3 regions of the Pseudoalteromonas sp. S4492 genome follow, and region 1 is predicted to be linked to each of the others. Evidence: predicted binding sites of a transcription regulator. Region 1 holds the regulator's gene; each other region holds the start of a gene.
What was found. The regulator LexA, encoded in region 1, represses DNA repair genes until DNA is damaged. The targets are predictions, from matches to a motif close to TACTGTATNNNNATACAGTA.

Region 1 (10,967 bases):
ACCGATACGCTGTACTGCTCAGACTGCACCTTAAATGGAGCGCCACTTTGAGCATGCGTCGTAAAACTGACATCAACTTGGCGTTGTGTATTTATTGTTTCACTTGCGCTCGCTTGCTCAAGAGATGGCTTACCGTTTAATCCTGTAACATCGCAAAACACGTCATAAAGCGGCACCAGAGCGAAAGCAAATGCGAACATGAGTAAGCATGTGATCAGCAATTTCTTTAGCAAAGGTGCATGGTTCATTACTTGATCTCCGGCGGTGTTTCAAAGGTATGATAAGGCGCAGGAGAATCAACCTCCCATTCCAGACCTTCGGCACCTTCCCATACTTTGGCAGGTGCTTTTTCGCCCCCTCTGGCGCACTTGAATACCACCAGCACAAACAACAGTTGCGATAGCCCAAATGCAAAGCCACCAATACTGATAATGGCGTTAAAATCAGCAAACTGCAGAGCATAGTCAGGGATACGACGTGGCATACCCGCAAGGCCAACAAAATGCATAGGGAAGAACAATACGTTGACACTAATTAGCGATAGCCAGAAATGCCATTTCGCTAGTGTTTCGTTGTACATGTTGCCTGTCCATTTTGGTAGCCAGTAATAAGCTCCCGCCATAATTGAGAACACGGCGCCTGTTACTAACACATAATGGAAATGTGCCACCACAAAGTAGGTATCGTGATACTGGAAGTCAGCCGGAGTAATCGCGAGCATCAAGCCAGAGAAACCACCCAAAGTGAACAACACGATAAAGGCGATGGCAAACATCATCGGAATTTCAAAACTAATTGAGCCGCGCCACATAGTAGCCACCCAATTAAACACCTTAACCCCTGTGGGTACCGAAATGAGCATAGTTGCGTACATGAAGAACAGCTCACCGGCTACAGGCATCCCGGTAGTAAACATATGGTGTGCCCACACAATAAAACTCAAAAGAGCAATCGATGAGGTTGCATACACCATAGAAGCGTAGCCAAATAACTTTTTGCGTGAAAAGGTTGGCACAATAGTCGAAATAATACCAAAGGCCGGCAAAATCATGATGTACACTTCAGGGTGACCGAAGAACCAGAAGATATGCTGGAACATCACGGGGTCGCCCCCTCCCGCGGCATCAAAAAAGCTCGTTGCAAAGTATTTATCGGTCAACACCATTGTGACCGCCCCTGCTAAAACAGGCATTACAGCAATTAACAAAAATGCGGTGATTAACCAAGTCCAGACAAACAGTGGCAGTTTCATCCACGTCATACCGGGCGCTCTTAGATTGACGATAGTCACGATAACGTTAATCGCCCCCATAATTGAGCTGATACCCATGATATGTACGGCAAATACAAATAGTGCAGTGTTATCGTTACTGTAAGTGGTGGAAAGTGGTGCGTAGAATGTCCAGCCAAATGCAGGACCGCCCCCCGGCATGAGTAAAGAAGCTAGCAGGATTAAAAATGCGAAAGGTAATATCCAAAAGCTCCAGTTGTTCATGCGCGGCAGCGCCATATCAGGTGCACCAATCATCATAGGCACCATCCAGTTAGCAAGCCCAGTAAATGCGGGCATAACAGCACCAAACACCATGATCAAACCATGTACCGTGGTCATTTGGTTAAAAAAGTGCGGATCGACTAACTGTAATCCTGGCTGAAATAATTCAGCGCGGATCACCATAGCCATCGCTCCACCAATCAAGAACATGGTAAGAGAAAAGATCAGGTATAAACTCCCAATGTCTTTATGATTGGTGGTGTAAAGCCAACGCTTAAACCCTTTCGCAGGATGATGATGGTCGTGATGCGCATGCCCTGTTGCTTGCTCATTAATAACGTTACTCATTATTTCGCCTCCGCTGCTGCATCAATCGCGGCTTGAATTTGACTCGGTTGGATCACATCGCCTGTATCATTACCCCATGCATTTCGCTTATAGGTAATAACCGCAGCAAGTTGCTTAATTGAAAGCTGCTTATCAAACGCTTGCATCGCCGTACCAGGGCGGCCATGTAACACAACATCAATGTGGTCTTTCACATCACCTAACACGATTGGGCTGCCTTTCAACGCAGGAAACACGCCTGGCAACCCCATACCTGTTGGCTGATGACAAGCGGCACAACTAGCCATGTAGACTTGCTCACCCAAGGTCATGAGCTCTTCTTTTGGTAATGTTTGATCGAGTAAAGCTGCATCAGCGGCTGCTGCATTGGCTTTTTCTTGTTTGGCATCAGCAAGCCAATTAGCAAACTCATCTTCAGGAAGGGCTTTCACTACAACGGGCATAAAGCCATGATCTTTACCGCATAACTCTGCGCATTGACCACGATACACACCCGGCTCGTTAATACGAGTCCACGCTTCATTAATAAACCCTGGGTTTGCGTCCTTTTTAACCGCAAAGTCAGGCACCCACCACGAATGAATCACATCGTCAGAGGTCATTAAAAAGCGAACTTTTTTATTGATAGGCAGTACCAAGGGTTTATCAACTTCAAGCAAATAATGCTCAGTTTTTTCTGCTTGGTTGTCTATTTGATCTTTCGGTGTAGCTAGAATTGAGTAGTAGGCAATATCTTCACCCATGTACTCGTAATGCCATTTCCATTGCGAGCCAGTCACTTTAATTGTGATATCGGCTTTAGAGGCATCTTCCATAGCAATGAGGGTTTTTGTTGCAGGCACAGCCATCGCGATTAGTATAACAAACGGAATGGCAGTCCAAAGTATTTCAACTTTTGTACTTTCATGAAATTGGGCTGGCTTAGCCCCTTTAGATTTACGGTGGTGTATTAAAGCCCAAAACATCACCGCAAAAACGATGATGCCAATCACACAACAGATAATAAATATCGTCATGTGTAACTCATAAACATTATTACTTATATCAGTCACCCCTTTACGCATATTGAATTGGCTGTTTGCCAATGCAAATTGCACAGGTGCGAGTAATATAAGCCACAAGGCGTAACGCAGTTTACCCATGTGACGGCTCCTTTAAATGCTATTGCAAGACGCAAAGCGAAAAGGCGTTACAGCAAGGTGCCCATTCGTATTTTTATTGTTTAGAGCGAATTCGTATCATCACGACGCAATGAAATGATACAAGCCCGTTGTATAACTCCCTGACACGTTTAGGTGTGTCAATTTCGTAAATAGGTGTTAATACAATGTACTAACCAATTAGTTAAAAAATGAGCAATAAGCAAGTTTTAGTGATAATAAATGTTTATTTTGGTGCAAAAATAACAACTATAATCAGCGCGTTATTTAATGTTTAGGCGTACAAACAAAATACAAAAAGAGAGGGAAACTGCGCCATATAAGGCTTTAAATGATGAGTAAGGATTCACAAATCCTAATTAAGTAGCAAAATTTCGATGGTGCACCAAATTAAGTCAATTTAATGCACCAAGTTGGGAACACTTACATCCAGTCAGCGTTTCGAATAACCCCTACCGCTAATCCTTCGATATTGAACGATTCGTGCTCTAGGTCAACTTCAATAGGTGAAAACTCTTCGTTCTCAGCGTGTAAAAATACTTTTCGGCCAGCTTTTTCTAAACGCTTAACAGTCACGTCTTCATCAACTCGTGCAACAACAACTTGGCCATTTTCAGCAACTTGTGTTCTATGTACTGCAAGTAAATCACCGTCCATGATGCCAATGTCTTTCATACTCATGCCATTTACACGCAGTAAGAAATCAGCGGCAGGCTTAAATAACGACGGATCAACTTGGCAATGGCTTTCAACATGCTCTTGGGCCAAAATAGGTTCGCCCGCTGCAACACGGCCAATTAAAGGTAAACCTAATTGCTCTGGTTCATCTTCTTCGATTAATTGAATACCACGACTCGCCCCAGGCTTCATTTTGATCATGCCTTTTTTTGCCAGTGCTTTTAGGTGCTCTTCAGCGGCATTGGCACTTTTAAAACCCAATGTTTGAGCTATTTCAGCACGCGTTGGTGGCATGCCTGTATCTTTAATAAAGACTTTAATGAGTTCTAAAATTTGCGATTGGCGTTTAGTTAATGGGCGCATACAACTGGTTTTCCATACAGTACATTTAACTGTGAGTATATACAGTTATCTGAAAATCGCAAATTTAATTAACACTGTCATATTGCTACAAAACTTACATTGAACCTCACTCTAAGATGCCATAAGGTATTAGCTTTAATTAGCAGGCTAAGGAAACACAATGAGCATTTGGCACCACCCAATCACGCTAGAGCTATGTAAAGAATTGGAGCAAGGGATCACCGGGCAAGGCACTTTAATGAAAACCATGGGCATTGAAGTGACAGAAATTGGCGATGACTATTTAGTGGCGACGATGCCTGCCATCCCAGAACATCATAACCCTATGGGCATGGTACATGGCGGAGCAAACGTTGTGTTAGCCGAGACAGTGGCAAGCTATGCAGCCAACTTTGTGGTTGATTTCAATAAATTCTACGCTGTTGGCCAAGAGATTAATGCCAACCATATGAAAGCATCACGTAAGGGAGTTTTAACTGCAACGGCTAGACCGCTGCATTTAGGAAAGCGCACCTCTGTTTGGGATATTAAAATTACCAATGCCGCAGGAGAGCTATGCTGCGTATCAAGAATGACCGCAGCGGTAGTAGAGCGCTAAATTCGACCTATTTTTCAACAGGATAAATAGTAATTTCAATCCCTGCGCCAATTGCTGAGATACGTAACAAGGTATCGGCATGCAGGGGTTGATTAAAGCATTTTGGCGAATTACCTGATTCAAAACCTATATCAAATGTTCGTTTTGAGCACGATAACCACTGTTTTAATGCATTGCGCGAGCAAGACTCAATAAGCTCGCAAAGCTGGTTAATCGCTTTATCTGGAGAGCTGATATCTGCGGTTGCTTCAATCCGTGCTAGTTGGCGGTATTCATCTTGGTCATAATGTAAAACCATGGCGTTTTTCTTCAAATCAGCAACAAGCGCACTAATATCGTGCTTTGATTCAAGCTCCAGATCTACATTTAAAAATTGAATTTCCGACATACTCTCGTTTTTACCCTCTATTGATATCGACTGAAACTTTAACTCAGTTTTGTATATATACCAAATCTAGAATACAGTTAATGCGACATTATGCCGCATTGGCAATACAGTTAAACAACTTAAAATAGCACCCATACAACAATAATAACGGGGTAATAATGAATAAACGCATGTTCAAGTATGCTCGTAAAGGGCATAAATGGCTTGGCTACTTGCTCGCTTTACAGATCTTCTTTTGGCTCTTAGGTGGGCTGGTAATGAGCTCATTACCGCTTGAAAAAGTGCATGGCAAACATTTGGCTAATCGCAGTTTAAGTAGCCCATTTATAGTGTCAGACTACCCTACTTCGATTGATAAAATAACCGCGCAATTTGAGCAAATCGAAGGTATTAAATATAGCCATTTTTTAAACACCCCGATTATAGAAGTCACCACCCCTCTCGGTGTCTTCAATTTTGATGGTAGAACGGGTGATAAAATGCCTACTCCAAATGAAGCTCAAATCATTGAAAATGCACAAGCTCATCTGCTTATTGATGCTAACATGACTCAAGCTCAGCTATTACCAAATGGGCCAAGAGAAGTCGGTCACAAAGCCAATGTTTGGCAAGTAAGCTTTGATGATTGGCTAACAACCACCTTATATCTAGATAGCCTAACCGGTAAGGTTATTACTGTGCGCAGCACCCTGTGGCGCATTTTCGACTTTTTCTGGATGCTGCACATTATGGATTATGATGAGCGAGAAAACTTTAACAATCCATTGCTTATCAGCTTCTCAGCCACCAGCGTGCTGTTTTGTATAACTGGGATTATTTTGTTACTGCAAAACATTCGTTTAAAGCGTAAAAAACCAGCTATACGTGCTGGTCAATCAAAATAGGATTGCCGTCTGGGTCGGTGATAATAAAACTCGCGTCACCGGCCTTTTGTATCTCTAACCCCTGTTGCTGAAAACGTGTCGCTAATTGCTCAAAGGTTGCAAACTCAGTCAGCGCCTCAGCGTTTTGATCCCATCCGGGGTTAAATGTCAGCATGGTTTTATCAAACATACCTTGGAACAAACCAATTAAATGTTCACCGTTTTTCATGATCAACCAATGTTGCTCAATCTCCCCAGCAAACTCTTTAAAACCTAGCTTTTCATAAAACTGCTTTGAAGCATGGATATCTTTTACATTTAAACTCACAGAAAAGGCACCTAATAACATAGTTGTAATTCCTTTAATAAAAACGGCCTAACAACTATAGCTGAGTTGAAATACTTTTCCTTTTTAGAATAGTCACTCTAAAATAACCGTTCCTGTAGTTCACTCATGTGATGGATATGCGTTTAATTTCTTTTGCTGTACTGTGCTTTTTAATCAACTTTTCTGCTTCTGCTGAGCAATTTTCTAGCTTTTCGAGCGCCAAAAAACACCTTATAAAATCGCTGCCTGAAAATAGCAAAAGCTTATATTGTGGCTGCGATATAAAGCGACAAGGTAAAAAGCTGGTACCCGATCCAGATTCATGTGGCTATATTCCACGCAATGCCATCACCCGAGCCGGTAACGAAAATGCCCGAGCAAAAAGAATAGAATGGGAGCATATTGTGCCAGCCTGGGAATTTGGCCATCAATTACAATGCTGGCAAGATGGCGGTCGTAAAAACTGCGTAAAGGTCAGTGAAAAATTTCGTCAAATGGAGGCCGACATAAATAACCTCGCCCCCGCAATTGGCGAGATAAATGCAGACCGTTCAAACTTTCGCTATGGGATGGTGACAACATCAAGTGCAAGTTACGGTGCTTGCCCAGTAAAAATCGATTTTAAACAACGTGTATTTGAGCCGCCAATTTATGCAAGAAAGCAAATAGCCGATACCTATTTCTATATGCAAAAAACCTATGGCTTAAAGATATCTGACAAACAACGCAAACTGTTTGAATCATGGCAAAAGCTTGAAATAGCTGAAATAAGCAACCGTAAGTCCCTGTAATTATTTGCACATTTTTTTACATGCAGGGTTAAACAACTGGTTGCTTTAAAAGTAAGTAATTGTTAGTTTTTAAACAATTCATACAAGAAAGGAAGCACCCATGTTTAAAAATACCAATCTCGCTTTAGCTATCTTTTTAGCTGTTTCTGGCGTATCACTATCTGGCTGCGGCGGCGGTGGCTCATCGAGCAATACCGATACCACGAATCCACCACCAACAACTTCTGAACCCACTTGGACAGCTGGCACCTTTGCCGCATCAAGTGAATTTAAAGATCAGTGCGCCGTGCCGCGTACTGGTAATGATCCGTATAACGATAATCAACCTTACCCAGATACCGCTGGCTCTGAGTTTACTGAGAAGATGTGGCTACGTTCATGGAGTGATGAAACCTATCTTTGGTACGATGAAATAGAAGATAACGACCCAGATAACTTCAGCTCTGTCGCCGCTTATTTTGATCAGTTAAAGACCTTCGAAACAACAGACTCAGGAGCTTATAAAGACAATTTTCACTTTAGTGTGCCAACTGAAGACTATTTTCAAGAGTCTCAATCAGGCGTAGTTTCAGGCTATGGAATCAACTGGGCTTTAATTAGTGGCACACCTCCTCGTGACTTACGAGTTGCTTATTTAGAAGATGACTCCCCTGCCGCTAATGCAGGCTTACAACGAGGCGATCGCGTTATTTTAGTTGATGGTGTCAGTATTGATACAAATACGGAATCAGGTATTGATACATTAAATGAAGCTTTATTTGGGCCAACCGCTGGCGATACACATACCTTCAAGGTAATTAGTAATGATGAGACAGAAAAAACATTCTCTTTAGTGGCTGGTAATATCACCCAAACACCGGTACAGAATGTCGATACCATTACCACAGAAGGTGGCACTAAAGTGGGCTACATGCAGTTTAACAGCCATATAAGTATTGCTCAGCCTGAGCTGATAAGTGCTGTGAATAAGTTCAAAGCCGACAACATTGACGAGCTTGTCATCGACCTTAGATACAATGGCGGTGGCTTATTAGCGCTTTCATCACAACTTGCCTATATGATCGCTGGGCCTGCCAATACGAGTGACTATTTTTACTATCAGATCATTGAAAATGACAAACAGACCGAGAGCGATCCATACCCGTTTGTTGATGTTGAAATCGATTATTCTACTTTCGAGGGAACGAATAACACGCTCCCTGACTTAAACTTATCGAAAGTCTATGTACTCAGTACAGCAAACACTTGTTCTGCATCAGAAGCCCTGATCAATGGCTTAAATGGTATTGATGCTGAAGTTATTTTAATTGGCGGGACAACGTGTGGTAAACCATATGGTTTTACCCCAACACATAACTGTGCGACGACTTACTATACAATTCAGTTTACTGGTACCAATTACAAGGGCTTTGGTGAATACTCAGACGGCTTAGTACCGACTCCTACACCGCAATTTGCTGCCGATGTAAAAGGCTGTGAGCTTGATGACGACTTTAATCACCAGTTAGGTGATAGTGACGAAACACTATTGAGTGCAGCACTTTATCATATCGAAAATGATAGTTGTCCAGTGGTAGCGCAAAGTGTCACAGCTAAGCAAGCGACAACCTCAACTTATAAAGCTGATGAAACAGGTATTGCACTTAAAGCCAATACCACACTTTACAAAAATAATATGGATTTAACCCGTCCACTGCTAGCTAAGGAAGGTGATAATGAATAAAGCACTTTTATTAACCTGCACCTTACTGGCAAGCATAGCTGGCTGTAAAAGTACTCAAGCGGAGCAACCGCAAAATGCCACGCTTGTTCGGGTAAACCCGGGAGTGATTACTGAGCTACAGCAGGCTATTCAATCAGCTAAAGGCGGTGCACTGGTCACCTTAGCCGATGATGTGTTTACTAAGAGCGCAGAGTTACTGATTGATCACGGCACCAACAAAGGACCTGATGGTCTGCCAATTATGGGCGCCCATTCAATTCCTTCTGAGAAGTTTGTGTTGCAAAAAGCAGGTGAGCAATGCCTGCTTTACTACCCCAAAAAAGAGCTCCGTATTCCACTTCCTAATGTAGAGTGCGAAGTTAACTAACAAAAAGGCGCAGCTCAAGCTGCGCCTTTTACATCATAGGCTTTGGTGAGGGCCAAATACCTCATAATGAATACGCTCACTTGCAACCCCAATACTTAGCAGTTGCTCTTTTATCATTGCCATAAAGGCGATTGGGCCACACAGGTAAAAGTCACCTTTACTAATTGGTAAGCTGTCAGCAATGTCGTTTACATCCATCAAGCCCGCAAAATCACCCCCTTTGCCATCTTTAAACCAGGTAACACAATGTAATGAAGCGTGCGCGTTTTGTTGCTTTATTAAGTACTCTTTAAAGGCAAACTGCGTCTCACTGTCGCAAGCATGTAGGTAATGGATTGACTGGTTAGGGTGATTACTTAATAGTGTTTCTAGCATCGCCATCATTGGGGTTTGACCAACTCCCGCTGAAATCAATACAACAGGCGAGTCAATTTCGCGAAGCACAAAGTCGCCTGCGGGTGGGTAAATTTCTACCTCTTCCCCCTCAGTTAAGCTGTGTAGGTAGTTAGATACCAAGCCTTCTTTTTTCACGCTAATACGGTAATTACAACCATTACTTTGCTGCGATAAAGAGTATTGCCTCACTTGCGTTAAATCACTGTTTGCAGGCGTTACTTTAATCCCTAAATATTGGCCAGGTAAATACGCCACTACAGGTTTTGCATCAGCAGGCGTTAATGTGAAACTACAAATTTGCGATGATTCCATACGTTTTTCTGTAATAGTGAAAGTACGGGTACCAAACCATCCTCCCGGCGCCTTTTTGGTTTTTTGATATAACGACATCTCCTCGTTGATACACACATCCGCTAATAATGAATAGGCTTCACGCCATGCATACTCGACCTCAGGGGTAAATTGTTCTGGCAATAACTCTTTTAAAGTCGCAATCAAATGTCCACCAACAATGGGATAATGCTCTGGCAAAATATGGTAACTGGTGTGTTTATGATTAATGCGCGCAAGCGCACCTTTTAACACTGCCAAGTTATCAATATTTGCCGCGTAAGCAGCTAAGGCATTAAACAGCGCAAATTGCTGAGAGCCCGATTGCTGATGTGTCATATTAAAAATATTTTTAAGCTCAGGGTTGTAGCTAAACATACGATCATAAAAATACTCAGTCACTTGAGGGCCTGCTTGTGCAAGTAAAGGCAAAGTACTTTTAACAATCTGGATCGTTTTTTCAGATAACATAGTTTTTCCTATTGGAGAGATTAACCGCGGCGACCATCAACACGACGATTCACTAAGGTGGGCGCACAATGAAATAAAAATAAGCTAAAGCCAGCAACCCACAGCAACGCACTTAACTGCCATGCAAGGTGATGACCTAAATAAACGGGAAGTAACGAGCGTACAATGGCAGCTAACGCAATGAGTATAAATGCCAAACTAATGTACGCAGGGGCTTGTAATGCACGCCCTGTATGACCGTGAGAGACACGAACCATCATGGCGATGATCATCACACCTATGGTGCCAACAGTGATCAGATGAAGCGCGTCTTTGAATAAGATAATAGGGCTGAAATAACTCAGCGCGATGAGTATTAAACCAACCGATAAAGCCCAATAAGCCACGTGTAATGACCATAGCAAAGGTACTTTTAAAATCCCTTTATGCCACCACAAAACACACCGAGCCCCATGTAAACAAGCAAGCCAAGCAAAGATCCAACCAGTACTCATTGCACTAAAAAATAGCTGACTCATAAAGAACCACGCAATGGCGAAAAATGAGCTAACAACGACTAATTTATCGAGTTTGGGGGTGCTAACTTGTTCACTTAAATTAAGACCGCGTGCGGTAAAAAATGGCACAACTCGCCCAGCCACAACACCAACTAGCAGTGTCATGATAAG
Region 2 (10,967 bases), on a different contig from region 1:
AATATTAAGCTGCTGCTGAAGCTCAGCTTGCAATAAATTACGTGACTTCATCATGTTTTCTAAAGCGACTAAACGCTTCTCAATGCTCGATTGCGAGCTTGCAGCTTCTGAAACAGGAGCGGGAGCAGCCCATAACTGGGTGCTCCCGCTTAAGATCATTGCTGCCAAAATAATTTTCGGCTTCATAATGACTCTTTATTAGTAAACTAATACTGCGCGACGGTTCTTCGCGAACGCTTCTTCAGTGCGAGACTTAACCATTGGCTTCTCTTCACCATAGCTCACAACTGACATTTGGCTAGCAGAAACACCTAAACTTTGTAGGTATTTTTCTACTGCTTGACCACGGTGCTCACCTAGTGCGATGTTGTACTCAGGTGTACCGCGCTCATCTGCGTGACCTTCGATTAGTACTTTAACTGAAGGGTTTTGTACTAAGAACTCAGCGTGTGCTTGTAAAAGCTCAGCATATTGGCTTTGGATTTTTGCGTTATCAAAACCAAAGTAAATGATTTGCTCTTGACGTAACGCTTCGTATTTTTCACGAAGTGCTTCTTCAGCTTGTTGCTCTGGAGTAAGTGTTGCAACTTCAACAGTATCAGTGTTGTTTGATTGCTCAACCATACCTTGGTTAGATTGGTTTGCAGAACCTTCATCAACACCTGAAGAAGAGCTACACGCCGCTAATGTCATCACTGGCACAGCAATAAGCAGGCCTTTTAAAGTTTTATTAAGTTGCATTTAATTGATTCCTATATTGAGTAAACCAGTAAAATTACTGTAAATAAGGCGACCAAGCTGGTGCCTTTACTTGTCCGTTTAGCACAGGTAAGCGTGCTTTAAAGCGACCGTCCATAGAAACTAACGCCAACACCTGTTTATTATTATGAAGCGTGCTGTAGATAATCATCGAGCCGTTTGGAGCGATACTCGGTGATTCATCTAGGCGAGTTCGTGTTAACACTTGGAACGCGCCTGTAGCTAGCTCTTTCTTAGCAAGATGGTATTGACCGTTGGTACGATTCACCATCACTAATTCTTTCCCGTCTGGAGAAATCGAACCTGCAAGGTTCATATCTCCGTCAAACGTCATGCGTTTTGACCTGCCAGTTTGCAAATTTAACTTATAAATCTGAGCATTACCACCCCTTTCAGACGTAAACACAATATCTTCACCATTAGGGAACCACGATGGTTCAGTATCTATACTACGGTGGTTTGTAAGACGTCTTTCTTTGCGAGTTGCAAGGTCTAAAACATACACTTCTGTTGCACCATTGCGGTCTTTAGAAAGCACTAAAAGTAACTTTTTACCGTCTGGTGAAAACTGTGGTGCACCATTAATACCCGGATGGCTTGTGATTAGCTCACGTTTACCCGTGTATAAGTCTTGGATGTAAATTTGGCTTTGACGATTTTCAAATGTTACATAAGCAAGCTTAGTACCATCAGGTGACCAGGCTGGTGACATTAACGGTTCTTTAGAACGAAGTAACACTTGCTCATTAAAACCATCATAGTCAGCAACAACTAGTTGATAAGGCTTTGGCTCTTCTTCACGTACAATCACATAAGCAATCTTTGTTAAAAACGCACCTTTTTCACCTGTTAATGCTTCATAAACCACATCGCTAATGCGGTGCGCGTAACGGCGAAAGCCATTTTCTGCAATAACACTTTCACGAGCATCTAAGATATGGTCTTGGCTTTTAACAAGTTGGCCATTGCTCATCATTTGAGTTTGGCCACCGGTAATTTGGCCACGGATCACATCGATGAGCTCATACTTTACTAAGTAACGACCACCCGATTGTTGTTCAACTTTACCAACAAGGATTGCTTCAACACCTTTATTTACCCACGCACCGTAATCAACGTCAGTGTCAGCAGCAGGAAGTTGCGGCATCGTGTTCACATCAATTGGCTTAAACTTACCACTGCGCATTAAGTCAGCTGCAATTACTGAACTTAGTTTTTCAGGGATCGTTCCCACACCTTGATATTGAAATGGCACAACCGCTATTGGGCGTGCACCATCAATACCATCGGTGATCACAATTTCTAGTGCAGCACTGGCAATGCCATGAAAGCCCAGTAATACAATAAAACATGCTGTTTTTATCTGGTTAAACATATCATTCCTTTAAAATTGAGGCGCTATAGTTAAATTAATGTTTTTAAGTTGCTCAAATACTTCACGGTCTGGTGATACTGGTAATGTATCTGCCATACGCACTGCGCGCATTGCCGCTTCACATACCAAGGTATCGCCGCCCAGTGATTTTACTTGAGTCACTAAGCCATTGAAACCAAGACGAATATTAAGACGACATTCTTTGCCTTTCATCTTCTCATCTTTTAAGAAGTTTTGCTGAATGCGCGCCATAATTAACGCTTTATATTTTTCAACTTCGCCCACTACTTGTTGCTGGCGCACTTTATTACGTGCAGCCTGCTCAGCAGCTAATTGTTCTTGCAGCATTTGCTCTTGCAATGCTTGCTGACGTTTACGTTCGGCTTCTTCTTCTTTGCGTTTACGTTCAGCTTCTGCTTCCGCCGCTTTACGCTTGCGTTCTTCTTCCGCTTTCTTTAACGCTTCTTCTTCAGCTTTACGTTTTTCAGCGGCCTCTTTAGCAGCGGCTTCGGCTTCTTGCTTTTGCTTTTCTGCTTGCTGCGCTTTAGCACGTTCTTTCTCTTGAATTTCACGTGCTTTTTTCGCTTGTGCTTCTGCTTCTGCTTTTTCTTTCTCTTTTGCGCGGCGCTGCTGTTCTAGCTTTTTAAGACGACGGTCTTCAGCTTCACGTTGCTTACGTGCATCGTTTGCACGGCGCTCAAGGTCACGAATACGTTTTGCTTCGGCTTGTTTTTTTGCTTCTTCTTGCTTTTTAAGCTCGGCAATTTTCTGCTCAACCTTTTGCTGATCAACAGTTACCGCAGCAACCGCTTTTTCAGGTTCCGGCAAAGCAGGATTCAGCGTCACTTCCATCACCTTAGGTGCTGGCATGTGAAAACTCGCTGTTGCTACTAATAAACCAGCTATAGCAAGATGCAAAAGAACTGACTTTACTACTGATGCACCCATACTAGCCTTTCGTCCCCTCAAATGATTCGGTCATAAGACCCACTGAAGGCACACCGGCATTTTTCAAAAAGTCCATAAGCAGCAGCACTTCTTGATAAGAAACACGGCCTGAACCTTTGATCATCACAGGTGTATCGGGATTCTTTTGCAATTGAAGTTTAATCACCGCCGCAACATCCAAGGCTTCCATTGGCGCTTCAGGATCAGTACCAATACTTACATAGTACTTACCCTCAGCATCAATTGATGCAATGATCGGTGGTGTATCTTTAGTATCAACTAAATCCGATTCTTCCATTTTCGGCAAATCTACTTTTACGCCATGAGTAATAAGCGGTGCCGTTGCCATAAATATGATTAGCAGTACCAACATTACATCAATGTAAGGTACTACGTTTATCTCCCCTACAGGGCGACGTTTCTTACGCTGATACATTCGCTTTAGCCTCTATTTGCGCAGCTGCTTGGCGGTGTAAAATATTGGCGAACTCTTCCATGAAGTTAATGTAATTACCTTCAAGCTTTTCTACTTTGTTAGCAAAACGGTTGTAAGCAATTACCGCAGGGATTGCAGCAAATAAACCCATTGCTGTTGCAATCAATGCTTCGGCAATACCCGGTGCAACCATTTGTAAAGTAGCTTGTTTAACTTCACCTAATGCGATAAATGCGTTCATGATACCCCAAACCGTACCAAACAGACCGATATAAGGGCTAATTGAACCCACTGTTGCTAAAAACGATAAACTAGACTCAAGCTTTTCAACTTCACGTGATAACGCAACACGCATTGAACGGTGTGTGCCTTCCATAACAATGCTTGCACTTTGAAATGTATTTTTCTTATGACGTGCAAACTCTTTAAAACCAGCAACGAATAATGCTTCAACACCTGATGCACCACCAGGACGAGCTGATACTTCGTTATATAATTTACTTAGGTCAATACCTGACCAAAATTTTTGCTCAAAACGCTTTGCGCCATTAAGTGCATCAGAAATCGCTTTTTTACGTTGAAAAATAATTGCCCATGACATTACCGACATACCGACTAATGCCAACATTACTAGCTGGACAAGTACACTGGCTTCTAGAATAAGATCTAAAAAGTTAAGCCCTGATCCCACGTTAAACTCCTAAAATAGATTTCTATGTAATTTGTTATATTTTTTACACTTGCATTTATTGACCACAAAGGTGGCCAAAAGTTACATCTAGTGTATCTAGTCAGTTATGAACTGACAACGCTCTTGCTGTGAATTAGCGGCAAATAACGGTAAAAAGCAATTTGCTTAGTTATTTTTTAGCCATATTAGCTTTTATCAACACTTTTATGCATATTTTCACCTTAATAATAAGTCATTACAGTGACACTAAAAAGCAACCAAAACACTCAAAAACACGGCGTTTATTCATAAATAACGCATAAACACCCAAAAGCACTTTTGCAAATCTACTACATAATACTTAAACTAATCCTGAATAAAGATCACAAAATTTATAAAAAGCCTTTTATTCAGTGATTTAAAACATAAACAGACAAAAAGTGAACAAAAAGAAAACAATTTGATTTTTTGCTCACATTAGTTTTTTTTATCTGAAAATAAAATTTTTCTAGTTTGAAGAAAAATCCACCATTGCGTATTATTTACCTATACCGAGCTAGCAACCTCATGAAAGTTTCTTTCATTAAGCTCCGTTTTTAGCAATATGAAGTTTCGTATTGCTCAGGTTTGCTTAAATCTGGATAAAACCTTATTTAAGTAGACCGTAGTTCCCTGGATTACTTCCTTCAACTTGTTGTTTGCCCGCATTCTTATGCGGGCTTTTTTTTGCCTATTCAAACGTCAACGAGAATACCTACCGATAACTTAACAGCATGTGAATTACAGATGTTAAAATGAGACAACAATCCAGTGGTAAGCGGTAAGCGGTAAGCGGTAAGCGGTAAGCGGTAAGCGGTAAAAATCTACATACCCGTTGGATACAAGCAATTTATCTCGATAAAAAACAGCCCTTTCGAGCTGCTTGATACTTATAGCTTAAAGCTTCTAACTAACCGCGGGGTTTTTAGTTATTTCTCTGGCGTTAGCCCAAAGTGTAAATAAGCGATGTCTGAAACAAGTCGTCCACGTGGGGTGCGTTGTATAAAGCCTTGTTGTATTAAAAACGGCTCTATTACATCTTCAATGGTTTCTTTTTCTTCGCCAATCGCAGCCGCGAGGTTATCAAGGCCAACGGGGCCGCCCATAAATTTTTCGATGATAGCAAGCAGGTATTTTCTATCCATGTAGTCAAAACCGCTTTTATCGACATCAATCATATCGAGGGCTTGCTCTGCAACTGTAGCATTCACTTTACCGTCTGATTTCACTTGGGTGTAATCACGAACGCGGCGTAATAAACGGTTCGCTATTCGCGGCGTACCACGTGAGCGCTTAGCGATTTCGGTTGCCCCTTCATCGCACATCGTTAATTCTAAAAAGCGTGCTGAACGGGCAACAATTTTTGATAAGTCTTCAACAGAATAAAACTCTAATCGTTGAACAATACCAAAGCGGTCTCTAAGAGGTGAAGTGAGTGATCCTGCACGCGTTGTCGCGCCTATTAGAGTAAATGGTGGTAAATCGAGCTTTATTGAGCGTGCTGCAGGGCCTTCACCTATCATTATATCCAGCTGATAATCTTCCATCGCAGGATACAAAATCTCTTCGACTTGCGGGCTCAAACGATGTATTTCATCAATAAACAGTACGTCACCTTCTTCAAGATTCGTTAAAAGCGCGGCTAAATCGCCTGCTTTTTCCAGTACTGGCCCCGACGTCGTTTTAATATTAACGTTAAGCTCGTTGGCTACAATGTTTGCAAGTGTAGTTTTACCAAGACCCGGTGGACCAAATATTAATAAGTGATCCAGCGCTTCGCCACGATGGCGAGCTGCCTCAATAAAAATTTCCATTTGCTGCTTAACATGCGGCTGGCCTGTGTAATCGGTTAACAGTTTTGGTCGTATGGCACGATCAACACTGTCTTCGTTACTTTGTTCACTCGCATCTATTAAGCGATCTGCTTCAATCATGGTTTACTCACAACATTGATTTTAGAGCTTCTTTAATTAGAACCTCGGTCGTCATATCTGGTTTGTTCACTGTTTTAACCGCTTTTTGTGCTTGCGGTAGCTTATAGCCTAATGCCACAAGTGCCGATACAGCATCATCGGCAGCATTGTTTGCCACAAGGGTATCATTACTTGATGGCTCAATTACGGCATTATCGCTAAATGGCGTAAATAAGTCATTACCCCAATTTTTAAGCCTGTCTTTCATTTCGAGTACTAAACGCTCAGCCGTTTTTTTACCAACACCCGGCAGTTTAACCAGTGTGGTCGCATCTTCATTATTAACACAACTTACAAATTGCTGCGCCGACATACCCGATAAAATAGCAAGACCAAGTTTTGGCCCTACACCATTGGCTTTTAAAAGCTCTCTAAATAAAGTGCGCTCGGTTTTGTTGTTAAAGCCAAATAATAGCTGGGCATCTTCACGTACCACAAAATGGGTATAAATAATCGCTTGCTCACCCACTGCTGGTAAATCATAAAAGCAAGTCATGGGCATTTGTACTTCGTAGCCTACACCACTTACTTCGATAAGAATTTCTGGTGGCTGCTTTTCAACAAGTAAGCCATTTAATCGACCAATCATATTACTTCCTTAATCGTCCTCTTACGGTTTTGCTCGCACTGCCCGCAAGTTTTATTAAATTTTGTTCTGAGTGTGCATGACAAATAGCGATTGCTAAAGCATCTGCGGCATCGGCTTGAGGGGTACCAGGCAGCTTTAAAATGTTTTTAACCATATGCTGTACTTGGGACTTATCGGCTCCGCCATTACCTACAACGGCCTGCTTAATTTGCCTAGCTGAATATTCATAAACTGGCAGCTCTGCCATTGAAGCACCAACAATCGCTGCACCACGTGCTTGGCCTAGTTTAAGTGCCGAGTCGGGGTTATGCGCCATAAACACTTTTTCGATAGCAAAACTGTCTGGGGAGAATTGCTCTACCAATTGACTGATCCCTTGGTAAATCATTTTTAAGCGTACAGGAAAATCATGATCGGCCAGTTTAATGCAGCCACTGCCTAAATAAGTGAACTTAGCACCTTGGTGAGCAATCACGCCGTACCCTGTTAATCGTGAACCAGGATCAATCCCTAAAATAATCGCCAACTAACTGACCCGTCTATTATCATTATTATCTGCGGTTAATAATGCCAGAGCACTGTATAAATTACCAGTAACCAATTGCAATTCATAAAAAATGCCCGCAATTGCGAGCATTTTATAGTCAACCTTTAAGTAAGACATTTACGCGAGCGAGCGTAATAAGCCTTGGGTATTTTTTCGCATTGTGCGGGCTATCATCAAATAGCCCAAACATGCCACGAATAAGCCACCGACTGCTGGGCCAATCACCCAAATATGAGGGTGGAACTTACCTGCTAAATCGAACATCTGTTTTTGCACTATCAACAGGGCAATATCACTGACAATGGCAGCCACTAAGCCTGCGGTAACGCCTAATAATAAAAACTCATATAAGGTGGCATTTTTAATTAAGCGCCCTTTGGCACCTAAGGTTCGCAAAATAACAATCTCTTGCATTCGCTCGCCTAAACTTGCTTGCACTTGCGAAATAAGCACTAAAGCGCCACAGGCAACCACAATCGCGAGTACAAAGCCAATCGCTAACGATACTTGCTCTATGGTTGAGCGAATTTGTTTAATGAAACTCTCAACATCTATCACGTTAACCGTGGGGTATTGACGCATTAGCTCATTAAACTCTCGTTTTTTCTCTGCTTTTACATTCACTGATGAAATATAAGTAGCAGGAAAACTCGCTAGCACATCAGGGCTTAAAATAATAAAGAAGTTAGGTTTAAGCGTTGTCCAATTAACCTTGCGCACACTGGTAATTTTTGCATCGAATGATTGTGCACCAATTAAGAAGGTAAGCGTATCGCCAATTTTAACATCAAGGCGTTCAAGCATCGACTCTTCGACCGATGCCTCGGCAACAGAGTTTTCACTAAACCATGCACCGTCGATAAGCTCGTTTTGATTAGGTAAGTCTTTACGCCAAGTTAGGTTTAACTCACGGCCAATACCAGAGCGGGCTTCTTCGTCTTTCTTTTCGTTGTCTTCTTGCGATACTTCGCGGGCAACCAACTCACCATTAACGGCATTTACGCGACCACGCACAACCGGATAGAAATCAGACGTGGGCATATCGTTTTGTGCTAAGAAGCTCGTAATAGGCTCTAACTCTTGCTCAGTAATGTTCACTAAAAATGAATTAGGTGCATTTTCAGGAAGCTGAGACTGCCAGTCCGAAATCATGTCGTTCTTAAGTACAATTAAAAACAGTAATAGCTTGATAGCCAAAGCAAAGCTAATTAATTGTACCGCATTCACATTGGCACGCTTTTGAATTGACGCAATCGCCAATGACCAACTATTGCCCGGACTCAAGCCAAGTTTGCGGCCACCACCAAAAATAACCTTTGATAGACCAAATAACACAGCAATTAAAAATGCCGTCGAAAGGAACAAAATTGCACTTATTTTGATGTTATTACTAAATAACCACATCAATAAAAACACAGTAAGTGCCGACATAGCCAAGTGCACTTTACTTACCAATAAACGGTCACCTAAGTTACGGCGAAGTACACGCAGCGGCGGAATATCAAATAAATCGAGTAGCGGTTTAATCGAAAACATTACCGCACAAATCACGCCTGTGCTAATTGCAATGATCCAAGGTTTTGCCGATGCACTAGGCAGTGCTGAACCCATGGTTTGTGCTAAATAATCAGTGGCAATCGCTTGTAAACCATAACCAATCAGTAAACCCACAATCACCGACATTGAACATACAAGGCTTAAGTGCAGTAAATAGATTTTACGGATCATAGCGCGACTTCCGCCAAGCGTTTTCATCATCGCAACTGGGTCGTACTGACGTTCACAATACCGTTTTGCCGATACCGCGATAGCAACAGCAGCTAAAATAATGCCAAGCAAACCTGCTAGCAATAAGTAACTCTCAGCGCGATTTAAACTATTAGAAATTGGTGACTGGCGGTCTTTAACACCATACCAATTTTGGTTTTCTTTCATTTGTGGTTTTAACCACGCATAAAAGGCATCTAAATTGTCTTTGTCGCCAGCATAAAGTTGACGGTAAAATACCCGACTCCCCGGCTGAATTACCTCTGTAACAGCAATGTCTGCTTCATTGATTAAGATCCGCTGGCTGCTTGAAAACACATTAAACGGCGCATCTGGCTCTTCAGCTACAACATGACTAGCCGTAAACGTAGCTGCGCCAAGCTCTACTTTATCGCCCACGTTAATATTCAGCGCATAAAACACCGATTCACTTAACCATACTTCACCACGGCTTGGGATCTCGGTTGTTACTTCTGCTTGGCCAGTCATGCTAGTTTTTACTTTTAACTCACCTTTTAACGGATAGGTGTTTGATACCGCTTTAACCGAACCAAGCTGCATTTCGTCACCTGCAAATAACATGGTGTCGAAGTAGGTTATTTTTGCGGTGCGTAAGTTATCTTGGTTGGCTTTTTCTAAAAACTCGGCAGGTAAAACATGGTTACTTGCTAAAACGCGATCAGCAGCAATAAAAGCACTGCTTTTTTCTTCAATACTTTGGCCAATACGGTCGGTAACCATGGACAGAGTTAAAACAGTGAGAACAGCTAAGGCTATTGCAGCACTGATCACTGTTAATTCGCCACGCTTAAACTCACGTGAAAACAGTTTTAGTGCTAATTTAGCCCACATTCGCTTGCACTCCTTCGCTTTCTTTTACAGTAACTAACTGCCCTGCTTCAATATGTAAAATTTGCTGACACTTTTGTGCAAGCTGCTCATCATGGGTTACTAAAATGAGTGTCGTGCCGTGCTCTTTATTTAGTTCAAATAATAAAGACTCAATTAACTTACCGTTTTTGCTATCAAGGTTCGCTGATGGTTCATCGGCAAATAAGATTTTCGGTGTGCCAATAAATGCACGCGCAATTGCTACACGTTGCTGCTCACCACCAGATAATTGCGACGGGTAATGGCCAACACGATGGCTTAAGCCTACCTTATCAAGTAACTCAAGTGCTTGCTGCTTAGCGTCTTTGCTTCCTGCAAGTTCTGCCGGAAGCATTACATTTTCAAGAGCTGTTAAGCTTTGTACAAGCATAAAAGACTGAAATACAAATCCTACTTTTTCAGCGCGAAGTGCTGCGCGTGCTTCTTCATCTAATTCATGTAATGCGGCTCCGTCTAAATGGATACTACCGCCGGTTGATTGGTCAAGGCCTGCTAATAAACTTAATAAAGTAGACTTACCCGAACCAGAGGTGCCCACCACAGCAACTGAGTCGCCCGACTTGACATTAAAGCTGATGTCACTGAGGATGGTCAGGTCGCCCTCAACCGTGGTGACCGTTTTAGAAAGTCCTTTAACTTGAATGATGTTTAATTGAGAAAGCGCTGACATATGATGCATCCAATCCTACGTTTTATATTCGTTTTACTGTTAGTAATCAAACCACTTACGGCAGCAGCTGACAACACAATTTTAATTCTAGGTGACAGTTTAAGCGCCGCTTACGGACTTAAACAAGAGCAAGGCTGGGTTAAATTGTTACAAGATAAGTACGATGAAAAAGACCAATCTGTATACCTAGTAAACGCCAGTATTAGCGGTGAAACCACAGGCGGTGCCCTAAGACGACTCGACGCGTTACTAAGCGAATTTGAACCCACTCATGTACTCATTGAGCTTGGCGGAAACGATGGT
Region 3 (10,967 bases), on a different contig from region 1:
GCAAACAGTAAAATATAAAGCAAGTTCTTCTGGGCAATAGCGAATATCAATAATAATTAAGGCATCGGTTAAATTTGCGAGTGCCTCTTCACGCTGCTGATAATAAATTAAAAAGCCATCTTCTTGATTTTTTACCTCTGAGTCGAGGCCTAACACCCCGTGGTCTAAGGCATTATTGTAGGCCTCTGAGAGTATCAAAAAGATATTAGCGCGATGTGCATTTAACCCTGCTACTTTGCTTATTACATCAACGACTTCCAGCACCGGATCGGTGCTTTTGATTTGCTTTGAGTTCAGGCTCAATGAAAAATTAAAAGGTAATGCGGATAGCGGCTCTGATTTTTGCTCAGGCTCGCGCATTGGTAAGCAATTTAATAATACGAGGCTCAAGTCGTCTTGTTGTTTATTACCACGGGCAAATTTATTGACTCGTTCAAGTACTTGCTCAGTAGAAATAGCCGGTTTTGAAGCAAGCACTTTTTTAAAGCGATGCTCACCAAAGTACTCGTCATGTGGACTAGTCGTTTCAATGATACCATCGGTTGCCATGACAATACGGCATGTGTCTTCTACTTCAATATGAATAAGTGCACGTTCGAATTCATCTTCTTCTAAAATACCCAGTGCCATGTGTTGAGATTCAAGGGTACGAATAACTTCACCGCTTTGGTTGATGATATAGGTATCGGGTAAGCCCCCTAGCCATGCCGAGATACTTTTTCCGGTACTGCTAAGCTCTATGATGGTTGCAGCACAAAACATGTGCCCTGGTAATAACTTACCTAATACTGAATTGATTTCTGCGGCAATATCACTCACAGACATGCCCTTACTCACCATGGTATAAAATACTCTTGAAGCAGGGAGAGCTCCGACTGCAGCGGCTAAACCATGACCAGTAAAATCACCAAGCATGCAATATAAGCTACCTAATGGGCTTTGTGCGACCAAAAACATATCGCCATTAAACATAGCCGCAGGCGATAAATGAAAATCTAAATGCTTAGGAAAAGATTGTTGGTTCTCAAGAGCATTATTAAAAATATGTTCGACTATTTCATGTTCGCGTTCGACTTGATTTTGATGATATTCAAGTTGTAGATTTTGCTCTCTTGCCTTTTGGCTTAAATTTCTGATCCGGCTATGCGCTTTAATTTTCGCGTTAAGAATCACTTCTTGAAACGGCTTATGCAAAAAGTCATCACCACCAACCGCTAAACAACGCTCAAAGCTCGCTTCGTCTTCTAATGAGGTAATAAAAATAATCGGTAAGTAAACTTGGCTAAAGCGCTCTTTGATAATCGCTGCGGTTTCAAAGCCGTCCATCACAGGCATAATGACATCGAGTAACACAATATCAATGGTGTGTTCTTCGAGCAGATTTAAAGCAACAAGACCGTTCTCAGCGGTATAAACACGGTAGCCCTGCTGCTCTAACATCACGGTTAATAAGCGACGATTTAAGGCAAGATCGTCTACAACCAGAATATTAAGCATCAATCAATATCGAACTTTTTATCAAAACGTGAGATTTGTAGGATTTTTTTCAGTTGCGGTTGGCAGTTACTAATTTGAATTGTTTCAACCTTGCCTGTTAGGTTTTTTTTCATGTTCAGCAACATGCCTAACGCTGAGCTGTCCATGTAATCTGTTTCTCTAAGGTCTATAACCACTTTATCGATATTGTCGTTGAGATCGGCATACGCCTGACGAAAAGATTGCACCAAATTAAAATCAAATTTTCCTTTGATTTGTACAGTTAATATAGCGCCATCAGCAGAAGTGCTGCGCGTTAAACTCATAATAAACTCCTAATAAACAAATCTTTCCTGATACTTAACTAAATATAACCGCTTAAAACAAATAAGCCAAAAATTAAAACACTTAGGATGAAATTTGTTATCATTTAGCCAAGCTTCTATAACGAGATCTACCATGAGCGATAACAATCTAGTTTATTCAACTGCAACGGGTCGCATTGAGCAACCTAAAGAAAGTAAACCAAGCCAAGGTAAAGTTTTTAAAGACGGCTTTTTACGCATTGAACGTCAAACCAAAGGACGCAAAGGTAAGGGCGTGATGTTAGTTGTTGGTATCGACAGCGAGCAGCACGACTTAAAAAAATTAGCCAAAACCATTAAAAGTAAAATGGGCCAAGGTGGTGCAGTAAAAGACGGTATCATCGAAGTTCAAGGTGATGACAGAGATAAGCTAAAAGCGATTCTCGAAGGACTAAAGTTTAAAGTTAAAATTGCAGGGGGCTAATCGCCCCCCTTTTTAGTTCTTTAATTTTAAGCGCTCAAATAGTGCTGGCAGTTCATCTTCAGACACCGGTGGGCTGTAATAAAAACCCTGCACGATATAGCAATTATTGTTTTGTAAAAACTCAATCTGCTCAATGGTTTCTACACCTTCTGCAACAACATTAAGCTTCAGCTTTTGTGCCATAGCAATAATCGCAGCGGTAATTTCCATATCATTACTGTCTTGTGGAATATCTTTCACAAACGAGCGGTCAACTTTCAAAATATCAACAGGGAAACGTTTTAGGTAACTCAGTGACGAGTAGCCAGTACCAAAGTCATCAATTGAAATTGATACGCCCAACGCTTTTAACTGATGCAGTTGTAAAATCGCAGCTTCAACATGCCCCATTAACATACTTTCTGTTAATTCAAGGTGTAAGCGCTTAGGCTCAACCCCAGTTTGCTTGATGATTTTATCAAGTGTAGACACCAAGTTCGCATCTTTAAATTGACGTGCCGATAGATTGATTGAAATATTATTCTTTAAATCTTGGCTTGCTAGACGCGCTGCAAACTCACACGCTTCTTGCAAGATCCACGCACCTAACTCAACAATTAAGCCGGTTGCTTCAGCAATAGGAATAAACTTAGTCGGTGGGATCATCCCTTCATTTGGGTGGAACCAGCGAATAAGCGCTTCGTAGCCAACGACCTGATTATTGCGACAATCAACTTGTGGTTGATAATAAACTCTAAACTGCCCTTCGCGGATACCCGTACGTAACTCATTTTCAATAAATAAGCGCTCGTTTGCTGCGGCATTAAGTTCTTGGCTATAGAAGTGGAAGGTATTGCGCCCTTTCGCTTTTGCTTCATACATAGCAAGGTCAGCATGTTTAAGTAGCTGATCTTCTTCTTGGCTATCAAACGGTGCCATCGTGATACCAATACTGGCACTGATGATCACTTCATTGTTGCCTAGTTTGATTGGTTCATTAAGCGTGCGCTGAATCGTATTCGCTACTTCCATAGCATGAGTTTGATGTTCAATACCACTTAACAAGACCGCGAATTCATCGCCGCCTAAACGCGCTATTGTATCTTCGGTACGCAAACGCTTTTTCAAACGGTTGGCTACTTCAACTAACAATTGATCGCCTGCATCATGCCCTAGCGTATCGTTGATACGTTTAAATTCATCTAAGTCAAAATAAAATAGGGCAAATGCATAATGACCACGTTCAGCAAGTGCCATTGATTTACGCAGCTGCATTCTGAAGAAAGTTCGGTTAGCAAGCCCAGTTAAGGTATCAAAGTAAGCCAGTTGCTCCATCTTACGCTGACTTTCTTTTACGAACGAAATATCTTGAGCTGATGCCACGTAACTGGTGATCTCACCACCATCTTCACGAATTGGTGAAATACTTAGCGAAACCCAAACAGATTGACGTTCATTGGCTTGTAATAAGGTATCCCCGCGCCAGTAATTTCGGCTGCGTAAGTCGATATCAATGTCATCGACCAAAATCGCCATTTCCTGCGAGATAATGTTCATCAATGGTGAGCCAATAAAGTGACGCTCCTCAAAACCGGTCATTTCAACCATTTTCGGGTTCACGTATTTGATCTCAAAATCTTGATTGGTGATCACCACACCGGTGCCAGAGAAAGCCACAGCTTTAGATAAGCGATTCGCCGCTTTTTCAGCAATTTCTTTTTCACTAATGCGCTGGTTCAAGCCATCAATCAACTTTCGAATTTCAATAGCCATATCTCTAAATGAGCCATTTAGCGTGCCAATTTCATCTTTATTGGCCTTTGGAAACTCAGTTTGCAATTGCCCTTTGCCAAAACTAACTACGGCATTAACCAATGAATGAATACGACGCAGTACCAGTTGATAAAGTGCTTGATGCAATAACAAGGCAACTAAAATAGCGTACAAGATAAACAAGCCGAAGAATTTTACTTTTAGCTCTTCAAGGGCTGAAAGTGCCGACGAGCGCTTTTTATAGATACCAATATACCAATTGAGGTTTTCCACTTTACGGATATTGATAATGTGGGTTTCACCATCTTGTACGAATGAATTTGCCGACTCAGGTAACTTTAAACGAATGGTTTCAGACACGAGTTTTTGCAGATCAGGGTTTACAAAATCTTCGGTCAGTAATTTTTTACCTTCACGACCATATTGCTCAAGCGTTGTTTTATCTAAATCTGGGTGAGCTAATAGCTGACCTTTTGCATCAAACACCAACAAATGCTGCTCTCGGTCGCCAATTGGCAGCTGTGCCAATAAGGTTTCAAGCGCGATATCACTGCCCGTGACACCAAAAAATTCGTTATCAAGGTAGATTGGCACAAGCACACTAACCACCCACTTATGCCAAATAGTGTCGTAATACACTTTTGACCACACCGCTTCTCGGCTTGGGTTAGTCGCCGCTTGAGCATAATTAAATGTCTCGCCTTTGGTAAAATCAAAACTACCAGGTACATTGAGTGCCCAGTTAGGTGGTGCGATACGAATAAAGTTATCTTTGGTGACAAGGTAAAAATTAAAGAAATCTTGAATTAAGGTCGGTGAAACGATTTTCCAGAGTGACTCAGAATCGTTTATAAGCTGTTTATAAAATTCAGAATATTTATCTTGAGGGAGAAACGCAGCCGATAAGCCATCTTCTGAGGTACTACGAATACTACCATCGAGGGCAAATTTGAGTTCTGCGCTGCGTTTACTTTGTAAATGCGATTCGTTGTGAAGGAGTTGGCTGCTTACGACGTTATTCGCCTGCTCAGCAATATTGATTTTGGTTTTAATCAAGCGGTTAAACTGACGACTCAAGCGTTCACTAGAGTGCTTTAAAAGCTCATGCTCTTCAAAAACAAGCTGTTTTTCTTCAGATTTAAGCATTAAAGCCGCAGCACATATACCCGCAATCAAACAGATCGCAGAGATCAGCAGCGACAATTTCATACTTAATGAATTCACACCAAAACGTGATGGCGGTCGTCGATACACCACAGGACTACCTTATTAATAATTGTTATTATTTATTGTGCAAAAACAAATATACCAGAATCATTTTTATATTTATAAATTTTTTATAAATATAAATGAATTTTCTGAGTAAACACCTATGTTTTCTAAATTAGCTGCGATCGGCGGTTGACTTTACGTACAAGTGTTTTTACATTAATCCAATGAAACAAATTATCTCTCGCACTTACTTTTCGTTTTTTAGCTTCTTTAGATAGAGGAGGCTTAACTGTTTGCGAGATAAATTCACCGAATAGCTAAAGCCTCCCACTTGGGAGGCTTTTTTGTTTGTGTACTGTTTTGGAATGAGGAAACCAACATGAGCATTGATACATTAAATGCGTTACGACACGATATTAATGAAATAGATTCCGACTTACTGGTGTTACTGGCTAAAAGACGCCGTATTAGCCACAGCGTAGTTGAATATAAAATTGCTAATAACAAACCAATCCGCGATGAAGCTCGCGAACAAGCATTACTCGAAAAGCTTATCAATTATGGTAAGTCGCTAGGACTGGATGCGTACTACATTAATAATGTGTTCCAAACCATTCTTGAAGATTCGGTTTTAAACCAACAAGCCATGCTACAAAAGAATCTTAACCCAGAAGCGATGAGCGAAACGCACCGCGTTGCTTATTTAGGTGGTCAAGGCTCTTATAGCCAATTAGCCTGTCATAAATATTTCAGCCGCCGCCCTGGCAAAGTCATTGAAATGGGCTGCTCAAGCTTTGAACAAATCACTGGTAAGGTTGAAAGTGGTCAAGCTGATTTTGGCTTACTACCAATTGAAAACACCAGCTCAGGAAGTATCAATGAAGTTTTCGATTTATTACAACATGCGCAAGTTTCAATCGTTGGTGAAGTAACTCACAGTGTTGAACACTGTTTATTAGCAATGCCAGGGACTGAGCTTTCTCATATTAATAAAATCTTTGCTCACCCACAGCCGTTTGCTCAATGTAGCCGCTTCATTCAGGGTTTAGGTGATATTCAACATGAAACCTGTGATTCAACTTTCCATGCATTACAATCAGCGGTAGACACGGCAAATAGCGCCGCTATCGGTTCAGCGCAAGCAGGTAAAAACGTAGGATTAGAAGTCGTTAAGTCAGGCCTTGCAAACCAAAGCGAAAACCACAGCCGTTTCATTGTTGTCGCACGTAAACCGCTGCAAGTATCAAAGCAAATTCCAACTAAAACCAGTTTAATTATGGCCACCAAACAACAAGCAGGTTCGTTGGCTGATGCCTTAATGATCTTTAAGCATCATCAAATCAACCTAGTAAAATTAGAATCTCGCCCAGTTCCAGGTAACCCATGGGAAGAAGTGTTTTATGTTGACCTTGAAGCAAACCTTGATGACTTACATGTTAAGCAAGCACTTGAAGAGTTGAAAGAACACACCCAGTACACACGTGTATTAGGCTGTTATCAAAGTGAGTCTTTGCAAGCTGTTAGTGTGTAATAGGAAGCCTAGATAAGATGAATGAAAAGGAGCTGGTTGGCTCCTTTTTCGTATAATTTCATCTTAGATACTTGCACCCACTGCCCTGTCTAAGCATAATCTTGAAAACAATTAGACATTGGATCTTTCATGAATTGGTTAGCAGAATTAGCAACTAAAAGAACACCTTGGTTATTATTAGCCTTTATCTCCCTCGCTTTCGAAGTCACCGCGTTATTTTTCCAATACAACATGGGGCTTGAACCCTGCATTATGTGTATTTATCAACGTACTGCTGTTCTAGGCTTACTTGCTGCGGGTGTTATCGGTGCGATTAACCCACAAAATATGGTTCTTCGACTCGTTGCATTTGCCACTTGGGGTGTCTCTGCAATTTGGGGTTACTTTATTGCTAAAGAACATATTGCAATGCAAAACAATACCGACCCTTTTGCATTTAGTTGTGCATTTGAACCTAACTTCCCAAGCTTTATGCCACTGCATGAGTGGATCCCTAGCTTCTTTGCAGCCACAGGTGATTGCGGCAACATCGATTGGCAGTTTGCTTCTATGAGTATGCCGGCTTGGATGGAAGTTATTTTTGCGGCGTTTTCAGTGGTATTTATAGCCGTAGTAGTTAGCCGTTTAGTGAGCAAAAAGTCGTTGTAATGATTTATTTTTTTACTAGTCAAATCCCCGCTTTAAAAGCATTTAAAGTAAGGCAACGCCAGCAAATTATTGCCCTTGCTTTGGCTCATTTAAGCCCGAGCAAAAAAATTATTTTATCGGTGTGCAAGCTTGCCTTTTTAGCACCATTATTTTTAGGTTTAGCTTACTTTGAAGGCTGGATGCTCATCCCTTGGTTGTTGTTAGCAGGTTTAAGTTACCCTCTTATCACAACACCTATCGAAAACATGTTCGCGTTAGCGCATTTAGACAAAGCTATCGATGAATTTAAACAGGGCGAATAACGCCCTGTTTAGGTGTATAGCCTGCTGTTTATAATGTAATTTTCCCCTCAAGTTTAGCAAATAGCTTATCGCCAATTCCTTTTACTTCTTTTAATTGTTCAACCGATTTAAACGGACCTTGCTTAGTACGATGTTCAACAATCGCCTTCGCTTTTGATTCACCGATTCCTGGTAACTGAGTTAACTGCTCAATGCTGGCTTTATTAATACTCAGCTTTTGCATTTTAACTTGTGTAGCTTTGGTTGGTGTGTCGGCTGATGCCTGTGTCGTTGGCAGTAATGCAAGACTAGTGGCAAGTAAAATACTTGATAGTAGTTTCATAATTTCCTCCATGATGTCCATCTTGGACAGATAGTTAGCTGTTACCCAACACTCACTCCATCGCTTGTGTTTAACTTTGGGTAACATTTTAAATAAAGCTAATGTCCCTATTATTGTCAAATTTGCTGAATAAATATTTTCGCTTGCTACTTGCAAAGTAAAGCGCGAAGCATTACTGTATATAAAAACAGTAATCAAGGTGGCGATTTTACGCTGCAAATGCCACGCTTAAATGCAGGAGAAATCATGGCTGTTGTTGTTAAATATGTTGTAGAAAGAAACGGAGTCGAGCGCATGACGTTTACTACTAAAAAAGAAGCTGATGCGTATGACAAAATGCTCGACATTGCTGAGTCATTAGAACTAATGCTTGAAAAAGTTGATGTACCATTAAGCGAACAACAAATTGAATCGCTGGCACTTGAAATGGCAAAAGAAAAAGATCAGTTTATGGCGGTGCTTAAAGGCGCTAAAGAAGTAGAGCCGAAACCTAAAAAAGCTAAATCTGCAGATAACGTATCAGATATAAAAGAAAAAGCGGCTAGCTAAAAGCAAATTTAGATCATAAAAAAGGGCAACATCAGTTGCCCTTTTTTGTACTCAATCAAAAATTACAGTGATGATTCAACTTCATCAAATAAATCTGTGATTTCTTTTTTCGGCTCAGCCGTCATCAGGCTCACTACGACAATTGCAATAGTCGATAAAACAAAGCCCGGGACAATCTCATAAAGGAGTGCACTCAGCGTTTGACCATTAATAGTAATTGGCGCGTAAATCCAAAACAGGACTGTTGCAGCACCGACTACCATACCACTAATCGCACCTTGCAAGTTCATACGTTTCCAGTAAAGACTAAGCAGCACTAATGGGCCAAATGCAGCACCGAAACCTGCCCAAGCATTACTAACCAAATCTAGAATCGAGCTATCACGGTCATAAGCGAGGTAAATAGCAAGAATTGCTACCAGCATTACGCTGATACGGCCGACTAACACCAGCTCTTTTTGCGATGCATTGCGATTTAAGTAGATTTTATAAAAGTCTTCTGTAAGTGAGCTTGAACACACCAATAACTGCGACGAGATGGTACTCATAATGGCGGCTAAAATTGCTGCCAATAAGAACCCTGCAATTAAAGGATGGAAGATTAGCTCAGACAACACTAAGAAAATGGTTTCTTTATCATCAATTGGCATTTGGTTCTCAAGCATATATGCCGCACCAAAAAGACCTGTTAATACAGCACCAATTGCTGAAAGTGTCATCCACGACATACCCACACGACGCATAGTTGGCATATCTTTAACAGAACGTACCGACATAAAACGCACAATAATGTGTGGTTGACCAAAATAACCAAGGCCCCATGCCATAGCAGAGATAATGGCAATCGTTGAGCCACCGGCAAACCAATCCATCATATTCAGGGCGTGGATCTCAGTGTCTTTCGGTGAGCTTAGCAGTAAGTCATAACGTGCATTTGCTAAGGTATCCATAAACGGTTGATCAAGCATGGTATAGGTTGCAATCGGCACTGCCAGTAGCGAGATAAACATGATACAGCCTTGTACAAAGTCTGTAAGGCTCACTGCTAAGAAGCCACCAAACAAGGTGTAAATAACAACAACACCCGTTGTAATGTACAGACCCATCTCGTAACTCATATTAAATGAATTTTCGAATAACTTGCCGCCAGCAACAACGCCTGATGAGGTATACAAGGTAAAGAAAACGATGATTACAATCGCAGAAATAACACGCAGTATATTTTTATTATCATCAAAGCGGTTAGCGAAGTAATCTGGAATGGTGATTGAGTCATTTGCTTTTTCTGTGTACACACGTAATCGAGGTGCAACTAAAAAGTAGTTAGCCCAAGCACCTAATACGAGACCTATAGCAATCCAAACTTTGCTTAAACCAAACAAGTACATTGCACCAGGTAGGCCCATCAGCAACCAACCACTCATATCTGACGCGCCAGCTGAAAGCGCTGCAACACTTGGTGATAAATTACGACCACCTAGCATATAACCTGATACATCATCTGTGGATTGCTTATAAGCATATAGCCCAATCCCCAGCATAACGATGAAGTACAATGCTAACGAAATTATCATTCCTGTTTCCAAATTAGCCTCCAATAATTGATTAATGTTGGCTTTTAATCCGAATAATGACTCGCAAGTTATTTAATTTAAAGACATTATTGGGGTAAAAACCGATATCACCCATGACTATAACACGCTTCCCCCCTACAACTCCAATCAAGCCGTTGAGTGACATGGCACAGAATTACAACCTTTTCATAACAAAAATGTGATATTTAATCGCAAGTTATAGAATTTCATCACAATTTATCCTAGTCTTAAGATCAAAACAAAATCAGTATTTATCCTCAAATACGCGCATTTAATTAATGCTATTTCAGGCTTAATGGCATATATTGCTCATGGATAAATGAATTAACCGAAGTGGACATGCTAGGACTATGTATTTTTACGCTGCACGCCAACCTATTTTAGATAAGGAAAAGAAACTTGTCGGCTACGAACTCCTGTTTAGGGATGGCGTAGATAACGTGTTTCCAGACATTGATGGCGATGAAGCAACATCACGACTCATTGAAGGTAGTCAGTTCAATTTTGGTTTAGAAGATTTAACGGATAACAAACCAGCGTACATTAATTTCACTTTAGAGACACTCCAAAAAGGCTACCCACTTTTATTGGGTAAAGAACAAGTCGTTGTCGAAATTCTTGAAACTATTCAACCTGGTAAACGTTTACTTGCGCTGGTTAAAGATCTAAAAGAGCGAGGCTATACACTGGCACTTGATGATTACATACACCAACCTGTATGGCGTCATTTTTATCCGTATATCGATATGATCAAAATTGACTTTTTAACCTGCGATCAAGAGTCAATTGAA

Region 2: the regulator LexA is predicted to act here: its motif matches at 7,366-7,385, upstream of ruvC (crossover junction endodeoxyribonuclease RuvC).
Region 3: the regulator LexA is predicted to act here: its motif matches at 8,206-8,225, upstream of CWC28_RS01165 (YebG family protein).

What each region holds. Positions count from the first base shown of each region.
Region 1 covers NZ_PNCP01000011.1:88,007-98,973, forward strand. Annotated here, with positions in the region: gene CWC28_RS04165 (cytochrome c oxidase assembly protein) at 1-248, opposite strand, end outside; gene ctaD (cytochrome c oxidase subunit I) at 248-1,843, opposite strand; gene coxB (cytochrome c oxidase subunit II) at 1,843-2,985, opposite strand; gene lexA (transcriptional repressor LexA) at 3,427-4,044, opposite strand; gene CWC28_RS04185 (PaaI family thioesterase) at 4,205-4,642, shown strand; gene CWC28_RS04190 (hypothetical protein) at 4,650-5,030, opposite strand; gene CWC28_RS04195 (hypothetical protein) at 5,189-5,914, shown strand; gene CWC28_RS04200 (VOC family protein) at 5,889-6,242, opposite strand; gene CWC28_RS04205 (endonuclease) at 6,353-7,012, shown strand; gene CWC28_RS04210 (S41 family peptidase) at 7,113-8,735, shown strand; gene CWC28_RS04215 (hypothetical protein) at 8,728-9,102, shown strand; gene hmpA (NO-inducible flavohemoprotein) at 9,136-10,299, opposite strand; gene CWC28_RS04225 (NnrS family protein) at 10,320-10,967, opposite strand, start outside.
Region 2 covers NZ_PNCP01000064.1:6,104-17,070, forward strand. Annotated here, with positions in the region: gene ybgF (tol-pal system protein YbgF) at 1-186, opposite strand, end outside; gene pal (peptidoglycan-associated lipoprotein Pal) at 199-741, opposite strand; gene tolB (Tol-Pal system beta propeller repeat protein TolB) at 776-2,134, opposite strand; gene tolA (cell envelope integrity protein TolA) at 2,144-3,082, opposite strand; gene tolR (protein TolR) at 3,084-3,518, opposite strand; gene tolQ (protein TolQ) at 3,505-4,209, opposite strand; gene ruvB (Holliday junction branch migration DNA helicase RuvB) at 5,157-6,161, opposite strand; gene ruvA (Holliday junction branch migration protein RuvA) at 6,169-6,789, opposite strand; gene ruvC (crossover junction endodeoxyribonuclease RuvC) at 6,791-7,315, opposite strand; gene CWC28_RS18810 (ABC transporter permease) at 7,454-9,955, opposite strand; gene CWC28_RS18815 (ABC transporter ATP-binding protein) at 9,945-10,664, opposite strand; gene CWC28_RS18820 (arylesterase) at 10,665-10,967, shown strand, end outside.
Region 3 covers NZ_PNCP01000004.1:99,466-110,432, reverse strand. Annotated here, with positions in the region: gene CWC28_RS01205 (ATP-binding SpoIIE family protein phosphatase) at 1-1,497, opposite strand, end outside; gene CWC28_RS01200 (STAS domain-containing protein) at 1,497-1,802, opposite strand; gene CWC28_RS01195 (SUI1 family translation initiation factor) at 1,936-2,265, shown strand; gene CWC28_RS01190 (bifunctional diguanylate cyclase/phosphodiesterase) at 2,278-5,274, opposite strand; gene CWC28_RS01185 (chorismate mutase) at 5,609-6,760, shown strand; gene dsbB (disulfide bond formation protein DsbB) at 6,890-7,408, shown strand; gene CWC28_RS01175 (DUF6170 family protein) at 7,408-7,710, shown strand; gene CWC28_RS01170 (ComEA family DNA-binding protein) at 7,739-8,032, opposite strand; gene CWC28_RS01165 (YebG family protein) at 8,279-8,581, shown strand; gene putP (sodium/proline symporter PutP) at 8,644-10,155, opposite strand; gene CWC28_RS01155 (EAL and HDOD domain-containing protein) at 10,527-10,967, shown strand, end outside.